DNA from 3 places in the Paenarthrobacter sp. JL.01a genome. Region 3 is predicted to be linked to each of the others. Evidence: riboswitches for the same ligand, from Rfam matches in the RefSeq annotation. Region 3 holds a riboswitch; each other region holds the start of a gene.

Region 1 (3,969 bases), 310 kb from region 3:
TGACATCGCAGAACGTCAGGGGCCGCCGTCGTGCGTCCGGCCCCGCTACTGAGCTGCGGCCAGCCCGCGTCGTAACGGAGATCCGGCCCCGCGACACCGAACGTCAGGTGCGCCGCCGTAAGAGCCCGATGCGCCAGGTTGCCGACTTCGCCGCAGCAAGTGGCGTCGGGCAGAAGGCCGGAGTTGCGCTTGCCGCCACCGGCCTGGTCCTGACTGTCGGGCTGCCGGCTACCAGCCCCGTCATGGCCACCTCGGAATCGGGCCAGACCGAATCCGCCCTCGCCGTTGGCGGCCCCGTAGGAAGCCAGCCCGAGGTTTCCGCGGCAGCATCGGCCAAAATCGACTTCAGCCGTGCAGCTGTTGCCACCGCCGCCGACCCCGATGGAAAGCTGAAGCAACTGCTCAGCGCACAGTCCGCCGGCAGCATCCAGCGGTCCTCCTCCCTGGGAACCCTGGGCAGCCCCCTTGACTCCTTGGTCACGGCGTCGCCTTTCGGTTACCGCGTCAGCCCCCTGACCGGCGGAACCGGCGACTTCCACCGCGGCCAGGACTTCGTCGCCCAGTGCGGCACTGCCGTGCACGCGGCTGCGGCCGGCAAAGTGACCTTCGCCGGATGGCATGAGTACGGCGGAGGCAACCGCGTGGTCGTGGACCACGGAAACGGCCTTGAGACCACGTACAACCACCTGTCTTCGTTCAACGTCCAAGTGGGCCAGACGGTCAACCGCGGCGACACCGTTGCCCTCAGTGGCACCACAGGCGCCTCCACCGGCTGCCACCTCCACTTCGAGGTCCAGGTCAACGGCGAAGTCGTCGACCCCATGGGCTGGCTCTAAGCCAGTTGATGGTCCTCTCTCGCATTGATGACACGTCTCGTGACCTGAATGTGACATTCGCTTTCAATTGTTATAACCTTCAGAGCGCATCGGCTTTTTAGGGGGCCGATGCACTTGAGTGGATTGCCTAGCTCTGCCACCACTCGAGGTCCGTTCGCAAAATTCGTCTGGCAGGGGCGGGGGAACCACTTTTGGTCTTCGCATGAAGGCCTTGGGGTTAAGTCGCAAAGCTTCCCAGGAAGCAGCGCGGCCGGATGACTCCCATCCGAATCCGACAGCTCACCTCGCAGGCATTGGGAGAGGCTACCTACGTGTCATCACGCACTACCCCTGCGCGCCACCGCGCTGAAACGGTTCGTTCGAACCCGTTGAACACTCTTTCGAAGGCTGTTTCGTCAAACGCCGGTACCGTAGGCCGCCAGGCCGCCGTGCTGGCAGCAGCCTCAGGCCTCGTCCTCACCGTCGGACTGCCGGCCAACGCCGCCGGCACCGATGTCACCACCTCGGAAGTTTCCAGCACCCAGCAGCTGGCTGCCACCGCAGTTGTCACCGCAGAGCCCACAGCCACCGTTTCCTTCGAGAGCCCGGTCGTGGCCACCAAGGAAGCCCCCAAGGTCGTCCAGCGGGCAGCCCAGGTAACCGAGCGCACCGCAGATGACGCCACGGCAGTCACCGCCAAGTCCTCCGAAACCAAGGATTCCGCTGCAAGCGCGGCAGCATCCGGGCTCGCCGCCATCGCCTACACCGGAATCGGCTCCCCGTACGTGTGGGGCGGCACCACCCCCGCCGGTTGGGACTGCTCCGGCTTCACCCAGTGGGTCTACGCGCAGGCCGGCATCAGCATCCCCCGCGTGAACGCCTGGACGGCGATGAAGGCCACCAGCACGCCGCAGCCCGGTGACCTTGTCATGCAGAACGGCGGAGCCCATGTGGGTATCTACGTCGGCAACGGCATGATGATCAGCGCTTTGAACCCCGGACAGGGCACCCTGCTGCATTCCGTGGCTTCCACGGGCACGTCTTCTTTCTTCACCCTCCGCTAAAACACACCGATTCGGGGCTGGCTGACGTACCCCTGCCAGCCGGCCCACTACCCGCAGGTACCCCAACTGCCTGCGGATACGAAAGAGAAAAACAATGACCAGTGCAAACAAAGTTGCACGGCACCGCGCTGAGGCCCCCAAGACCAGCTCGCTTGCCGTGATCGCCAAGGCCGTCAGTGTCAACGCCGGTGGCGTCGGCCGCCAGGCAGCAGTCATCGCCGCAGCTTCAGGTTTGGTCCTGACCAGCGGTATCGCTGCCAACGCTGCTGAATCGAACGTGGACCGCGAGTCGACGGCGACCTCCGCCCTCGACGTCCAGTCGGTTGCCCAGGCCACGATCGCGGCGGACTCCACGGTCGCCATCTCCTACGAGCGTCCTGTTGTCACCACCGTGGAAGCTCCCGCTCCCGTAGTGGAAGAGGCTCCAGCCAAGGTTGAAGCAAAGACGCCCAAGGCCACCACGGCTCCGGCCGCCAACGCCACACTGGCCGTCAACGCCGCAACCCCGGCGCCTGCAGCTCCGGCAGCCTCCAGCGGACTCGGCGCAGCCATTGCTGCCGCCGCCTACGCTCAGCTCGGCGTCACGCAGGACTGCACCATGCTGGTCACCAACTCCCTTGCTGCTGTCGGCATCCACTTCCACGACTGGCCCGCCGGCTACCTCTCCCTCGGCCGCACCGTCAGCGCAGCCGAAGCACAGCCCGGCGACCTCGCCTACTACGCCAACGGCGGTCTTGCCGGACAGGCACACATCGCTGTTTACGTCGGCAACGGCATGGCAGTCCATGGTGGATGGAACGGATCCACCACGGCACTGTTCAGCGTCAACGTCGGCTCCGGACCGGTTTTCATCCGCGTCAACGGCTAGTCATTGACTCCCAGGAACACCCCGCAGGCAGTTGCCGGCGGGGTGTTCTGCTTTAACCGCGCATGAATTTTTGCGGACACTGTGAGCGAATCGACAAATAAATTCGTTGATACGGCATATAAGTGCTTACTCTTGTGTTGTCGATCCACAGCCCGTACATGCAGAGGGCAGCCGGCCCTCGTGCCCCTGACGGGTGCGGCCGTGAAGAGGTACGTGCATGCGCACACTCGTTCTGAATGCTGGATATGAACCGCTGGCGGTTATTACCTTCCGCCGGGCGCTGGTCCTTGTGCTCACTGGGAAAGCTAGCGTAGTGGCCGAAGGCGACGAGCCTGTCGTCGGGCCACAGGAGATTCTCGGACGCCCCTCCGTAATCCTCCTGAACCGCTACATCCGTCCCAAGTACAACAGGATCACTGCCGTGAGCCGTCGCGGAGTTCTTCGCCGCGATGGCCATCGTTGCGCCTATTGCGGGAAAACAGCCCACACCATAGACCACGTCCACCCCAAATCCAGGGGCGGCGCGGATTCCTGGGAAAACCTGGTTGCGGCGTGCTTGAAATGCAATAACGCCAAGAGCGACCACACACTGGCCGAAATGGGATGGAAACTCCGTTTCAAACCCGGTGTGCCCCAGGGAACCATGTGGCAGATCAAAGAACTCGAGAAACCTGCGCCGGACTGGGACCCGTTCCTGTTGCCGGAATCCGCTGCCTGATCGATTTCTGCTCAGCTCCGGCCGTCCGGGTACTCTGGGCGGATGGAGTTCAACGCCGTGATTCTGGCGGGTGGCAGGGCCACCCGCCTCGGTGGCGTGCCCAAGCCATCGTTGAAGTACGACGGCGACACCCTCCTTTCGCATGCCCTCAAGACTGCCCGGGGTGCGGCAGCGGTGGTTGTGGTGGGACCCGGCGTTCAGAATGACTCACTGCCCGAATCGGTGCTGATCGCTCGTGAGGAGCCTGTTTTTGCCGGGCCTGCAGCTGCGATTGCGGCAGGACTGGCAGTCCTGAAAACGAGGCCGCCCTCTGAATGGACCCTGGTTCTGGCCTGCGATATGCCCAGAGCCTCCGAGGGACTGGGCCGGCTGTTGGAGGCGCTCCAGGCGAATCCCACGGTGGAGGGGGCTATGGCGGTATCCGTTGACGGCCGCAAGCAGCCTTTGTTGGGGGTCTACAGCACAGCTGCCTTGGAACGGGAAGTGGCTGTGGCGTCGGCAGGT
Region 2 (3,969 bases), 330 kb from region 3:
ACAGCCAATGGAATCCTCCTGGCGGACCATGTGGTGGTGACGCGTTGCGCGCAGAGCCAACTGCGGCGGATGCTGGCCGAACTGGGCATCGCCGTGGGGCAGAACCTCGTGTCCGCCATGCGCGCCGTGGGCATGCATCTGGTGGGCGTGGGAGAACTCATCACGCCGACGCCCAAGGAAGTGCTCCGGCAGGCCAAGGCGGTTGGCCAGGCAATCTCCTCAAAGGTTGCACTGCCCGGCGGCCCTGGCATCGCCATTGCCTAGCTGCGCAGGCGCTGCAAACCCATACTTAAAGCCCAAAGGCCGGTGTCCTCGAAGAATCAATCTTCGGAAGACACCGGCCTTTGCGTTGATGCGTGAGGCTTATGCGCCAGCGCGTACGTAGGTGATGGGACCCGTCGCGGTCAGCCAGCTGATCGGGTGGATGCCCGTCTGGTTGCCGTTGATGCCACCGCTGATGGCCTGGCCGTTGCCGATGTAGATGGCAACGTGGCCCGACTGGACGATCATGTCGCCCGGCTGGGGGTCACTGACAACCTTGCCGTAGTTCATGAACTGCATGGGTGCCAGGTCGCCAACAGGGATGCCTGCGGAGCCGAGGGCCCGCTCAACCATGGCGGTGCAGTCCTGCATGATGCCGATCTGGGCGTAAGCCGAGGCAACCATGGCAGCGTTGACGCCACCAGCGGCAGGAGCCGCAGCTACCGGAGCGGCAGCAGGAGCAACAGCGGCCGGAGCAGCAACTGCAGCCTGGGCGGCGACAGGAGCCGCAGCAGCAGCGACGGTAGCGGTCTTGGGAGCGGGGGCCTCAACGACCGGAGCCGGCTTTTCGATGACCGGAGCCGCAACAGAAGCAACTGCGGGACGCTCGAAGTTGATGGTCGCCGTCGAAAGGGCGGTTACAACCTGGGTCGGAGCCTCGGATGCGGTCTCGGCGACCGTGGCAGGGCTGGAGTCACGCTGGGCCGGAGCCTCGGCTGCGTGGGCAGCTACGGAGCCGGTCAGCACGAGTCCGGAAGCTGCTGCGATAACGGCTGCCTGGCGGCCAGCGCCGGAAGCGTTGCTGGCAACTGCCTTGGAGATGGAGATGAACGGATTAGGACGTACGCTGTCCGCCTTACGACGGCCGCGAAGAATGCGTGAAGACATGAAAGAGCCTCTCCCGATGCCTGCGAGGTTAGCTGTCGGATTCGGATGGGAGTCACCCGGCCACTATCTCCCGCTGAGCGGAAGCTTCGTGACTTCACCCCAAGGCGCGCTCGTAAGCGGCCCAAATTGGGTTCCCCGTCTCTGCCGTAGGTTTGTCTGCGAACGGATTCCGGACTGCGGCAGAGCTAGGCAATCAGGCCGGAAGTGCCTGCTACGTGGAACAGGCACAGGTACCACCGTACGCGATGATCGCTGCGAAGTCACATTTAAGTAACGGGAACCGTTGCCTTGGCGTGTCGCAGTGACCGAACCGAGATATTCGCAGCTATGTAGAAAAGCCCGTCATTCCGCGGATGCGGGGCCTTCCGAGTCATCGGAAGCAGCAAGTTTCTTCCGTGCTGTCACAGCAAGGAAGATCACGAGCCCAACTGCCACTGCTGCGATCACAACGATGCTCCATGGGAAAGGCTGGGACGCGTCAGCCGCGGGAGCGCTGCTGCCGGTTCCCGGAGGTGCCGAACCCACGGACGGGACCGTGGCCGACGTCGCCGATCCGGAAGGTGAGGCCGCTGCGGAGCCGCTGGCCGCCGTCGTGCTTCCAGCGGTGGCCGTGAACTTGAAGGTGCCTTCGATGGGGTGCGAATCGGAGCTGACGACGCGCCAAACCACGGTGTACTCCCCCGCAGGGGCGCCCGCGCGAAGCTTCTGCACCGCCTGGCTGTCGATGATTTCCACGGGTCCGTCAGCCCAGTTTTCACCGCCGGCGGTTACAGTGACGCCCGAACCGATGGCCAGGGGCCGGTTGTTGAACGTAATGGAGACCGACGCCGGAACTTCAGCCACGGTGGCACCGTTCGCCGGCGCCGTGGATTCCGCGACGTCGTGCGCGGACGCCGGTGCCGCGGAAAACAGCAGGGCGGAGGCGAAGGCAAAGGCGGCGACGACGGCGGCCAGAAGCGGGCGGATGGTACGCATGGGGCGGTTTCTCCTAGTGTTGGCTTCCTTACAGACTAGGGGAATGGTCCGAAGCCCCCACATTCCACGGCATAGGATTTGATAGCACACTCCCCCCAAAACCCGGAGACCTTCATGCTTAAACAAGGTTCTGCAGTGGACCGCTACTTCAAGATTTCCGAACGTGGCTCCACGTATTCAAGGGAAATCCGCGGCGGTTTCGCGACATTTTTCGCCATGAGCTACATCGTGGTGCTGAACCCGCTGATCCTCTCGGGCGCCGATTCCAGCGGCGCGTCCCTGGGCTTCACGGCGGTTGCGGCCACCACGGCTTTCGTTGCCGGCATCCTGACCATCCTGATGGGCGCCTGGGCCAAGCACCCCTTCGCTGTGGCCACCGGGCTGGGCGTTAATGCCTTCGTGGCGGTCACTGTCGCCTCCCATCCACAGCTGACCTGGCCGGACATGATGGGCCTGGTGGTCCTGTCCGGCGTCACCATGCTGATCCTGGTCCTCACAGGCTTCCGCACGGCTGTGTTCAAGGCCGTGCCCGAAGCCCTCAAGACCGCGATCGTGGTGGGCATCGGCCTGTTCATCGCCCTGATCGGCCTGGTGAACGCGGGCTTCGTCCGCCGCATCCCGGACGCCGCGGGCACCACCGTTCCGCTGGGCCTCGGCGTTGACGGCAAGCTCATGGGCTGGCCCACGCTGGTGTTCGCCGTCGGCCTGATCCTGACCATCGCGCTGGTGGTCCGCAAGGTCCGTGGCGCGATCCTGATCGGCATCGTGGTTTCCACGGCGTTGGCCGCCATCCTCGAGTTCACCCTTCACATCGGCCCCAGCTTCGACGGCAAGAACGTCAACCCCCGCGGCTGGTCGCTAGTGGCCCCCACCCTGTCCGAATGGGGCGCCCCGGATCTTTCCCTGATCGGCAAGGCAAACCCGTTCGGCGCCTTCCAACACCTCGGATTCATCGCAGCTGCGCTCCTGGCATTCGTGATCCTGCTCAGCATCTTCTTCGATGCCATGGGCACCATGGTGGGCCTGGCAAACGAGGCAGGCACCGTCGACAAGGACGGCAACATCCCCAATGTGGACCGCGTGCTCCAGGTGGACGCCCTCGGCGCGATTGTGGGCGGTGGCGCATCGGTTTCCTCCAACCAGATCTTCGTGGAGTCCGGCGCTGGCATCGGCGAAGGTGCACGCACCGGGCTCGCCTCGATCGTCACCGGCGTTCTCTTCCTCATTGCCATGTTCTTCACGCCGCTGATCAACCTGGTGCCCTTCGAGGCTGTCGCTCCCGCCCTGGTGGTTGTGGGCTTCATGATGGTGTCCCAAGTGGGCAAGATCGATTGGCAGGACTGGGGTGTCGGCATTCCCGCGTTCCTGACCATCGCCCTGATGCCGTTCACTTACTCCATCGCCAACGGCCTGGGTGCCGGCTTCATTTCCTTCGTCCTCATCCGCACGTTCCAGGGCCGAGCCCGCGAAGTCCACCCCCTGATGTGGGCTGTGGCCGCGGCGTTCCTGCTGTTCTTCGGCATTGGAACCGTGGAGGAGCTGTTGGGCGTCAAGTAGTGCTGCGCCGGGTTGGCATTCCGGTATTTCAGACACTCCGGACCCGGAACTGCTGTTTTAAGCAGTCCGGGTCCGGTGTGCTTTAAGCATGCAAACCAGCCACATCACCGTAGATGTCAGCCCCACTCCGTGGACCGGCCGTTTCGATGGCGACGGCCCGGAACACCGCCGCTGGTGGCAGGCCATCACCCCGCACACGCCCGAAGCTGGCGACGCAGCCTCGCGTCCCGCCGTCGTGCTTGGTTTCCGCAGCGACGCCGGCGTCCTCCGCAACAAGGGACGCGTGGG
Region 3 (3,969 bases):
CCTTGATGTAGTTCAGGCCCCACTTGATCTGGGTCTGGTAGTTGGTCTGCCAGTCGGCGCCGACAGAAGCCATCTTGCCGGCCGGAAGCGACTGGACAATACCGTACGCACCGCTGGAAGCGTTGGTGGCAGTGGTCCGCCAACCTGATTCCTTCTCCCACAGCGTGTTCAGTGCCGTCATCTCAGAGGCGCTCCAGCCGTAGCTGCCCAGGATGCTGGCGGCGTAGGCCTTGGCGGCAGCGGGGTCGTCAACAGCCTTGGGGGCGGCTGCGGCGGCGGCTGCTTCTGCGGCGGCGGCAGCAGCGGCGTCGGCGGCCTGCTTGGCGGCGGCGTCAGCGGCAGCCTTTTCTGCTGCTGCCTGGTCGGCGGCGGCCTTCTCAGCTGCTGCCTGCGCAGCGGCGGCCTGGTCGGCAGCTGCCTTGTCCGCAGCGGCCTTGTCAGCTGCAGCCTTATCGGCCGCTGCTTTGTCTGCCGCGGCATTGGCGGCGGCAGCCTTTTCGTCTGCAGCCTTCTTGGCAGCGGCGGCTTCTTCAGCGGCCTTGGCGTTGCTGGCCTCGACGGCGGTCTGCGTCTCAGCCACGCGGCTGGCCTCAGGAAGGTTGAGGGCGGCGTTGGCAGCGGTTCCGAGTGATGCAACACCCAGCGCGGCGGCGATGACGCCGGCTACAACGGGCATGCGCTTGCCGGACTTGCCCTCACGGGCGGCCTTTTTGAGGACGGTCTGCGACTTGGTCAACTGGGTGTCGTTCTGGTCGCGGTGACGCGCGGAAGGGCGCGTCTGATCGTTAAGTTCAGACATGTGTGATTACCTCTCAGCGCCTGCGGAGTTAGCTGTCGGGTTCGGATGAGGTCATCCGGCCGCGCGTTACGCTGCGGCTTCACCCCAAGGGCCGGCAAATGCCAGGCCCGGAGACTCTGGGTCCCCCGTCTCTGCCTCGGAGTAAGAACGGACTCCGGGATGTGGCAGAGCTCGGCGCATCCCGGATGCGGGCCATTTGGGGCGACCCACACTTTCGACGGTACAGGAGGTTCCGTCAGAAGTCACATTTAGGTAACAGAGATCACGACGCCGGTGAGTCGCCTTGCCGGGGCCGTTACCTTCAGTCGCTAGCGACGACGGGCAGCCGGACAGCGAATTCTGTCCGCCCCGGCTTGGACGTCACTTCCACGCTTCCGCCATGGGCCGTGACGATGGATTCGACTATCGACAGGCCCAAGCCGGACGTCCCCTCCGCCCCCGACCTTGCGGCATCTGCCCGGGCGAACCGGGAGAAAATCCTGCCCTGGAAATCTCCGGGAATGCCGGGCCCGTTGTCCGTTACGGTAACCACTGCGCTGCCGTCTGCCGAAAGCATCACCCCGGTGACCACCGTGGTTCCAGGATCTGTGTGTTTGCGGGCGTTCGAGAGCAGATTGGCCAATACCTGATGCAACTGCGTGGCATCTCCACGCACCGTGATCGGTTCGTCCGGCAACATCAGCTGCCAGATGTGGTCCGGGGCCATGACTTTCTCGTCACTCACGGTCTCGATCACCAACTGGGTCAGGTCCACGTCCGTGACCTTCAGCGGTTGGCCCTCGTCCAACCTTGCCAGCAACAGCAGATCCTCCACCAGCGTAGTCATGCGTTCGGACTGGCTTTGCACCCGGGCCAGGGACTTCCTGCCATCGTCCGTTAAGGTCTCGGTCATCCGCAGCAGCTCGGTGTAGCCGCGGATGGCCGTCAGCGGCGTCCGCAATTCATGCGAGGCGTCGGCAACGAACTGCCGCACTTTTGTCTCGCTCTCCTGACGGGCCTCCAGCGCGCTGGAGACGTTGTTCAGCATCTGGTTCAGGGCATGGCCCACGCTGCCCACTTCGGTGCCGGGATGGGAAGCCGACGGCGGTACACGCACCGCAAGTGCCACTTCACCGGCGTCGAGAGGCAGCCGCGAAACCTTGGTGGCGACATCGGACAGCTGCTCCAGGGGCCGCATGGTGCGACGGATAATCACGGTGCCTACGAGGCCGATCACCACCAGGCCGCCCAGTGACACCAGAACCATGGTCCAGACCAGCGAAGCCTCTGCTGTCTGCTTGTCCGCGAGCGGCAGGCCCGTGACGATCACATCGCCGTAATTGGTCTTCACAGCCATGAGCCGGTAGTCGCCGTTGGACAGTGTGCGGTCCACGGGACGGTCGCCCGTCGGCAGCGCGAGCAGGACCTGCTCGTCGGCGGCAGACAAGGAAACGCGGTTGCCCCGGGCGTCGATCAGCCCGGAGCTGCGCACCGTTGACCCATCTATACGGGCGCTCAGCGTGCCGGCCGCCTGCCCGCGGGCCTCCAGCGGGTCCGGGCGTCCTGTCGGCGAATTCGGAAAGCTCGACGGCGGCCTGCCGAAGTCGTCAGCGCGGCGCGACGCCTGCTCCAGCTGCCTGTCGAGCTGCTTGTTGAAAACCATGTCCATCGAGGCGTAGCTGACCAACCCGACTGCGCCGCAAATGGCCACCAGCAAAGCCATGGCCACCAGGACCAGGCGGGTCCGCAAATGCCAGGTGGAGGGATTGAGCCAATTGCGCTGCCGGCTCCTGGCAACCCCTGAGAGTGTGCTCAAGGCCTAGTCCGCAGGTTTGATGACGTAGCCGGCTCCGCGAACGGTGTGGATCATCGGCGCGTGGTTCGCTTCGATCTTCTTGCGGAGATAGGAAATGTAGAGTTCGACGATGTTGGCTTGGCCGCCAAAGTCGTAGTCCCACACCCGGTCCAGGATTTGGGCCTTGCTGACCACCCGTTTCGGGTTCTCCATCAGATAACGGAGGAGTTCAAACTGGGTTGCCGTCAGGGCGATGTCCTCCCCGGCGCGGGTGACCTCCCGGGTGTCCACGTTCAGGGTCAGATCACCCACCACGAGCTCAGCAGTGTCCATCGCAGCGACGCCTGAGCGCTGGACCAGCCGGTGCAGGCGAAGCAGTACTTCTTCCATGCTGAAGGGCTTGGTGACGTAGTCGTCGCCACCCGCCGCCAGTCCCACGATGCGGTCCTGCACGGCGTCCTTGGCTGTCAGGAACAGGGCCGGAACTTCCGGGGCGAAAGCACGTATCCGGCCAAGGACTTCGACGCCGTCAAAGCCGGGGAGCATCACATCAAGCACCAGGACGTCGGGGCGGAACTCCTTGGCGAGCTTTACTGCCTGGGGTCCATCAGCGGCCACGCCCACCGACCATCCGGCCATCCGAAGGCCCATGCTCATGAGCTCGGCAAGGCTTGGTTCGTCATCCACCACCAAGGCACGGATGGGTGAGCCGTCGGGGTGGGTGAGCTGGGGAAGGTTGTTCGTCATGGAGTGCGGGGATGCCATGTGACAACTCTCCATTCTGCTGGTTTGCCCGGGCTGAGCCGCTCCTGTGAGGACCCTGTGAAGTCAACACTAGCGAGGTGGGAGTCCGGGGGCACGTGGATCCACAGGTCACAGGATCAACTGCTCCCCAACACAGCTTCCGCACAGCCGGCGGGCTGACGCTGGGGCGTAATCGGACAACAACAGACAAGAGAGACCATCATGAGCGAGCAAATTTTCCCCAGGAACCAGCAATTCCCCCAAGACCCAGGGCCGCAGTCAACCCAGGAGTCAACTTCCGCCGGCCAGCAACCTGAAGCCATACGGCCGCAGCCTGCCCAACCCACCGACCAAAACTCCGGGTCATCCTGGGCGTGGGGCGAGGCCCGGCCTGCCCAGCCCCAAAGCGGCCAGTCCGGCAGTAACGGTCCTTCGGCAGGGTGGGGCGCGCCGTCGTCGGAAACGTCGGGGTCCGGCTGGGGGTCGGCGCCCGGTGGCAGGGATAAGGCGGGAGTGCAGAACCGGTGGTCCGTCAAGAAGACGCTGATCGTGGCGGGTGTGGCCGTAGTGGTCGCGGCAGGTACGGCCGCCGGTTTCTACTCTCTGGGCAGTGCAGGCTCCGCCGATGCTGCCAACGTTCCCTTGGGGCAGG

Evidence for each region. Region 3 has a riboswitch for cyclic di-AMP ahead of N5P29_RS03565 (aggregation-promoting factor C-terminal-like domain-containing protein). Riboswitches for the same ligand answer to the same signal wherever they lie in the genome.
Region 1: it holds a riboswitch for cyclic di-AMP, as region 3 does, so the genes downstream of both, N5P29_RS05100 (C40 family peptidase) here and N5P29_RS03565 (aggregation-promoting factor C-terminal-like domain-containing protein) in region 3, are expected to answer to the same signal.
Region 2: it holds a riboswitch for cyclic di-AMP, as region 3 does, so the genes downstream of both, N5P29_RS01975 (NlpC/P60 family protein) here and N5P29_RS03565 (aggregation-promoting factor C-terminal-like domain-containing protein) in region 3, are expected to answer to the same signal.

The regions. Positions count from the first base shown of each region.
Region 1 is NZ_CP104877.1:1,033,867-1,037,835, forward strand. It holds gene N5P29_RS05095 (M23 family metallopeptidase) at 1-836, shown strand, start outside; cyclic di-AMP (ydaO/yuaA leader) riboswitch at 975-1,143, shown strand; gene N5P29_RS05100 (C40 family peptidase) at 1,148-1,879, shown strand; gene N5P29_RS05105 (NlpC/P60 family protein) at 1,974-2,747, shown strand; gene N5P29_RS05110 (HNH endonuclease) at 2,965-3,465, shown strand; gene N5P29_RS05115 (NTP transferase domain-containing protein) at 3,508-3,969, shown strand, end outside.
Region 2 is NZ_CP104877.1:394,495-398,463, reverse strand. It holds gene N5P29_RS01980 (NAD(P)/FAD-dependent oxidoreductase) at 1-264, shown strand, start outside; gene N5P29_RS01975 (NlpC/P60 family protein) at 364-1,149, opposite strand; cyclic di-AMP (ydaO/yuaA leader) riboswitch at 1,153-1,341, opposite strand; gene N5P29_RS01970 (copper resistance CopC family protein) at 1,492-2,124, opposite strand; gene N5P29_RS01965 (NCS2 family permease) at 2,239-3,681, shown strand; gene hutG (formimidoylglutamase) at 3,770-3,969, shown strand, end outside.
Region 3 is NZ_CP104877.1:725,292-729,260, forward strand. It holds gene N5P29_RS03565 (aggregation-promoting factor C-terminal-like domain-containing protein) at 1-799, opposite strand, end outside; cyclic di-AMP (ydaO/yuaA leader) riboswitch at 803-986, opposite strand; gene N5P29_RS03570 (sensor histidine kinase) at 1,101-2,594, opposite strand; gene N5P29_RS03575 (response regulator transcription factor) at 2,598-3,338, opposite strand; gene N5P29_RS03580 (hypothetical protein) at 3,540-3,969, shown strand, end outside.